2 regions of the Vibrio pelagius genome follow, and region 1 is predicted to be linked to the other one. Evidence: predicted binding sites of a transcription regulator. Region 1 holds the regulator's gene; the other holds the start of a gene.

Region 1 (3,190 bases):
GAGGTAGGGAAGTTTGACCTCCTTTGGATTACTCGCTGGGCGTCTGACCTAGCGAGATATAACAATAAAATAAGTATGTCACAAGCTGATGGCTGCTGACTTTGTCTCGCAGCCACACTCTTTCTAATCCAACTCTCTAGCTTGAGCTTGCTAGAACCCGACAAGGAGTCACCATGACACCCGATCTACTGTTCAAATCCCTCTGGGATGACTACATCGAACGCCTCTGCCCATCTGCTGAGAAGGTACATCAGCTGTTGAAAGAAGAGGAAGACCTTATCAATGATCACATCGCGTTGCGTACGTTTAATGTTGCGCCTTTGGGGATCGAGACGCTGGCTAAACCTTTCTTAGCACTTGGTTACAAAGCGTGTGGTGACTACCTGTTTGAAAGCAAGAAACTCGTGGCTAAGCACTTTGAACACCCAGATCCAACCCAACCCAAAGTGTTCATTAGTGAGCTGAAAGTGGAAGAGTGTTCTGCAGAGCTACAAGCGATCGTGGCTAAGTTGGTTGCGCAAGTGGATGCAAGCAAGCTAGAGGGGCAGGATTTCCTATATGGCGGTCGTCTGTGGGACTTGGATTTCCAAGATTACAAACAACTGGCGACAGAGAGCGAATACGCGTCTTGGTTAGCCGCGCATGGTTATGGTGCTAACCACTTTACCGTGAGTGTGAACCAGTTAAATGCGTTCTCTGAGGTGCAAGCCGTGAATGATCACCTGAGTGAGTCTGGCTTTACAATCAACAGTGTTGGCGGCCAAGTGAAAGGCTCTCCAGAGGTGCTGTTAGAGCAGTCATCAACAATGGCAGATAAAGTGAAGGTAGAGTTCTCTGAGGGGACTGAATTGGTGCCTGGTGGCTTCTATGAGTTTGCTAAGCGCTACCCAATGGCGAATGGCGATCTCTACACCGGTTTTGTTGCAGCATCGGCTGACAAAATCTTTGAGAGCACTAACGGTTAAAGAAAGATACGTTAGCCATAGAGATGCGGTACGTTTCGCTTCGGGACAGTTTCCACATAGGACTCTGTGAGTTCTTTTCGTATCTCGTATCTCGTATCTCAATAAAGAAAAAGCCACCAAATTCGCATTTGGTGGCTTTTGAATTTTTATCGGTTAATCGAGATTAACGCGTACCGTAAACAACGATAGTTTTACCGTGAGCAGAAATTAGGTTTTGCTCTTCTAGCATCTTCAAGATACGACCTACTGTCTCGCGCGAACAGCCAACAATCTGACCGATCTCTTGACGAGTGATCTTGATTTGCATGCCATCTGGGTGAGTCATCGCATCAGGTTGTTTCGCTAGGTTTAGTAGCGTTTGTGCAATACGGCCAGTAACGTCAAGGAACGCTAAGTCACCAACTTTTTGGCTGGTAACTTGTAGACGGCTTGCCATTTGAGCAGAAAGACGCATCAGGATGTCTGGGTTCACTTGGATAAGTTGACGGAATTTCTTGAAAGAAATCTCCGCAACTTCACAAGGAGATTTTGCACGAACCCATGCAGTACGCTCTTGGTCTTCTTCGAATAGGCCAAGCTCGCCGATAAAGTCGCCTTGGTTTAGGTAAGAAAGAATCATCTCCTTACCTTCTTCGTCTTTGATAAGAACTGCCACAGAACCTTTCACGATGTAGTACAGGGTCTCTGCCTTTTCACCAGCGTGAATCAGAGTACTCTTTGAAGGGTACTTATGAATATGACAGTGTGAAAGGAACCACTCTAATGTTGGATCGGTTTGAGGTTTACCTAGAACCATAATATCTCACTTCCTCTGCAGGGTATGCTTGCCGCTTTCCATATTTTAGCTAAGCCTGAATTTGACTTCTTAGGATAAGAGCACTTGTTCTGTGCTGCAAGCTATCTTGTGTTTCGGTTAAGAATAGTATCCTTTTTCAGTCACTATTTCTTGATTTTAATCGTGACCTAGCTACGATTTTTTACGCAAAATTGTGCACATGATCACGGTATGAAAAGTAATCAACCAGAACGCCATTCCGTTAGCCGATTTTTCCCGTTTCAATGAGCTGTTGTAAGATTGGTCTTACAATGAGCTCCATAGCAAAGCTCATTTTCCCGCCAGGCACAACGAGTGTATTGTGACGAGACATAAATGAGCCATCAATCATAGCGAGCAGGTACGGGAAGTCGACGTTTTTGATACCACGCAGACGAATAACAACGAAACTTTCGTCAAGACTAGGGATGCCTTTTGCGTTAAGTGGGTTGGAAGTATCAACAGTCGGTACTCGCTGAAAATTGATATGGGTACGCGAAAACTGTGGAGTGATGTAGTTGAGATAGTCGTCCATTGAACGAACAATGGAATCCATCACCGCTTCACGTGAGTGCCCGCGATCACGTGTATCTCGGACGAATTTTTGAATCCACTCTAGGTTAACGATGGGCACCATGCCAATCAGCAGGTCAACGTGTTGCGATACATTGACATCACCATCGACAACCCCACCATGTAGGCCTTCGTAAAACATCACATCAGAGTTTTCTGGGATCTCTTGCCAAGGAGTAAAAGTGCCTGGCATTTGATTGTAAGGTACTGCTTCGTCAAAGGTGTGTAGGTAGCGTCTAACTTGTCCTGTACCTTCGTTACCGTATTTGCGGAAAAACTCTTCTAATGCGCCGAAATCGTTGGCTTGCGGACCGAAGTAGCTGATGTGTTTCCCTTGCTCACGCGCTTTGCGGATCTCGACGTCCATCTCTGGTCGAGTGAAGCGGTGAAAACTATCCCCTTCAACCCAAGCAGCCTTCACGTCCATCATATTGAACATTTTTCGGAAGGCTTCTGAGGTAGTGGTGGTACCGGCTCCTGAAGAACCCGTAACCGCAATAATTGGATGTTTAGCGGACATGACAACCCTTGTCGTTAGAATAACTTACTTGTTAGCAATCGTTTTCCACTATAACACGGCTATTTTTTTATGGCAGCCTAGAAGCGTTTTGTGAGTTGGATATCGACGGTTTCGTGCAGTTCAGAAAAAACAATACTCGCTTCCCCAGATTGCAATTGCTGTTTTACTTGGTCGATTTTGGATTGCAGTGAGATCTCAACATCACCGTAGTCGGTGCCTTCTCTGAGCACGAACTCCTTGATGAGGTTTTCTAAAGTTTCAGGGGCGATCTCTTGCCATGGAATGATCATAAATACATCTCTCTTTTATGTTCATGGA
Region 2 (3,190 bases), on a different replicon from region 1:
CGGTACTCTCCATCTTTGCTAAACCTGTGCTATATCACCATACTCCGTGGAATGAACTGAAAGATTTACCAATTAGTCAACTAGAGAAAGAGCTAGCAGCCGTTGTGATGCTAGCGGATCGGGTCGATTACCTATGCGGTGTCGCGTCTGCAGACCGTTTTGGTAACCTAACGCCTGCTGGCAAGACTTACATTATTGAGCGCTTAACTGAACAGGCAGACCTTTTGTTTGAGACCAACCTGGTTCAGCACATGTGTGAGTTGGTCGATACTGATGATTTCTGGTTCTCTATGGATGTGTCCTACATTCAGATCATGAGCGACAGGTTTGAGCCAGTCCCGTTCTTTTCTCAGCAAATGTCACTAGATGAGACGGTCGCTTTCGCAGAGTTCATTGCCAACGTGGTCGATGCTAAGAGCTCTTTTACGTTTAAGCATTCGTTGAAAGTAGGGCAGTTGTCAGAGTACCTAGGGAAACAGTTAGGTTACTCCTATACAACGCAGAGAAAACTATATCTGGCTGGACTCGTGCACGATATCGGTAAGCTGCAAACGCCACGAGAGATCTTACATAAGCCGGGGCCTCTTACTCCAGAAGAATACTGTTGTATTAAGCGACATGCGACAGACTCGCGCTTTGCTCTGCATGAGTTATTTAGTTCGCCGCAAATTTGTGAGTGGGCTTCCAACCACCACGAGCGTCTTGACGGCTCGGGCTATCCGATGGGTAAAACGGCCGAGCAGCTTGATAGGCCAAGTCGGATTGTGGCGGTTGTTGATGTATTTCAAGCGTTAACACAATCTCGTCCTTATCGCCCAGGAATGAGCTTAGAGCAAACGTTGGCGATATTGGAGGATCATGTGCAAAACCACAAACTCGATGCAGAAGTTTTCAACTGCTTAAAAAAACACGCGCAATACTGCTTTGAATTGTCAACTGACAAGTGTCGTGATGTACAGGTTAGCGCAACTTTTTAACGATGTTTTTTTACAAAGCTCATCAAATTTGAACGAATTGATGCAATTTTAATCGCGCGATCGTTTGCGTTAAAAAATGTGATGAAAGTCTCATTGAGTTGTTTATACTTCTCTTCCGGTTTTAAGCCGGTGCTTAGCCAATACAAGCCGTCACATGGATATGTGAATGACCCCACGGACCGGACCAGCTGCGTTCCACTGCTTGTATAAGGTGATCTTACATGAACAATTCGTTGTTACATTCGTTAACGTTGTTAACACCCTCTTCGCGTAGCGTATTGCTTGCGATTCTTTGTCCTTTTCCTTTGATGTCATTCGCTTGGCTCATGCTCACTCTTTAAGGATTTCTAGGACAATTTTATGAATATTTTATTTGGTTTTGTTGGTGTTTTTGCACTAATCGCTTGCGCGTATTTGCTATCTGAGAGCCGCTCGGCGATCAACTGGAAAACGGTAATTCGTGCCTTTCTACTTCAAATTAGTTTTGCTGCTTTAGTGCTATATTTTCCTTGGGGACAAATGGCGTTAACAAGTTTAAGTAGCGGCGTATCAAGCTTACTTGGCTTTGCAGATGCGGGTATCTCATTTCTTTTTGGTGGCCTTGCTACTGAAGGGTTTATCTTCGCAGTGCGTGTACTTCCTATTATCATCTTCTTTAGCGCGCTGATTTCTGCACTTTACTATCTGGGTGTGATGCAGAAAGTAATCCAAGTTCTAGGTGGTGCTGTTCAGAAACTGTTGGGTACGAGTAAAGCAGAGTCTTTGGTTGCTACTGGTAATATTTTCCTTTCTCAAGGCGAGTCGCCACTTCTTATTCGTCCTTTCTTAAAATCAATGACTCGTTCAGAGCTATTCGCAGTGATGGCTGGTGGTATGGCATCGGTCGCGGGCAGCGTGTTAGGGGGGTATGCTGGTCTAGGTGTTGAACTTAAGTACCTTATTGCAGCAAGCTTTATGGCCGCGCCGGGTAGTCTACTAATGGCTAAAATTATTGTGCCTGAACTTGATACACCAAGTAGTTACGACAATATTGAACTAGACAAAGCTGACCAAAGTAATGTGATCGACGCGTTAGCAAGTGGCGCAATGAACGGTATGAAAGTGGCGGTTGCGGTTGGTACTATGCTGATTGCTTTCGTTAGTGTTATCGCGATGGTGAACACAGGTCTTGAGAGCTTAGGTGAAGCGGTTGGCTTTACTGGTATCACTCTACAAGCGGTATTTGGTTACCTATTCTCACCATTGGCGTGGGTTATCGGCATTCCAAGTGATGAAGTGCTAATGGCAGGCTCTTACATTGGTCAAAAGATCATTATGAATGAGTTTGTTGCTTTCATCGATTTCGTCGAGAACAAAGCGTTACTTTCAGAGCACAGCCAAGTGATCATCACGTTTGCATTGTGTGGCTTTGCGAACATCGGTTCTATTGCGATTCAATTAGGTTCTATCGGTGTTATCGCTCCTGAGCGTCGTGCTGAGGTGGCAAACCTTGGTCTTAAAGCGGTTGCAGCAGGTACATTGGCTAACCTAATGAGCGCATGCTTAGCGGGTATCTTTATCTTGCTATAACCTGCGGTTACTCTTTCTCTCAGTTGCCGTCTTTATGACGATGCGAGAGCAGCAGAGTAGAACCATATATCTATTTAACGGGCACTTGGGTTCTCCCCTTAAGTGCCCGTTTTTTTGTTTTTGCGTTGTTCACTATGGAAAAATCAGTATCGCTCATAAGGGGAATAGTGAGGTCAATCTATCTCGTATATACTTCGAAGGTGCTTAACCCTAGAAGCGCTGTTTTATCCTGCTATTTAAGAAAGGCTTTTTATGAAAACAAGAGTATGTATTGGCTTGCTGTTTGCTACTTCATTAATATCAGCTCTGATTTTTTTGTTGGCGGGTGATAGCCATTTTCCAGTGACGCAGTGGCCTAAAGAAGCGTATCTAGGTTTGGTATTTAGCGTGGTCTGGGGTGGCGGTGTAATGGCAAGTGTCGCTTACGTTTTTTCTGCGATGGTTTTTATCACGGTAGCTGTGGTGGGCTATGCCATTGGCTACAAGGTTGGCAGTTATTTACCAACCTGTAGCGACACGAAGTAATGCACTGGTTAGATCGACTCCGAATATATTGGTATCACAGAAAGCAATCCAAATGCTGGCCTGAAAATGGCGCTCGTTCTCTTGGTTGGACTGATAGAGCTTCTCAATATGCTCGTTTT

Evidence for each region. The regulator CRP, encoded in region 1, controls carbon source genes, mostly activating them, when cyclic AMP is high. The targets are predictions, from matches to a motif close to TGTGANNNNNNTCACA.
Region 2: the regulator CRP is predicted to act here: its motif matches at 1,055-1,070, upstream of vsple_RS16900 (NupC/NupG family nucleoside CNT transporter).

The regions. Positions count from the first base shown of each region.
Region 1 covers NZ_AP025503.1:2,872,651-2,875,840, reverse strand. The annotation lists gene vsple_RS12815 (DUF1338 domain-containing protein) at 174-965, shown strand; gene crp (cAMP-activated global transcriptional regulator CRP) at 1,129-1,761, opposite strand; gene vsple_RS12805 (phosphoribulokinase) at 2,003-2,872, opposite strand; gene vsple_RS12800 (YheU family protein) at 2,950-3,162, opposite strand.
Region 2 covers NZ_AP025504.1:605,841-609,030, reverse strand. The annotation lists gene vsple_RS16905 (HD-GYP domain-containing protein) at 1-977, shown strand, start outside; gene vsple_RS16900 (NupC/NupG family nucleoside CNT transporter) at 1,338-2,546, shown strand; gene vsple_RS16895 (hypothetical protein) at 2,799-3,071, shown strand; gene vsple_RS16890 (class I SAM-dependent methyltransferase) at 3,071-3,190, shown strand, end outside.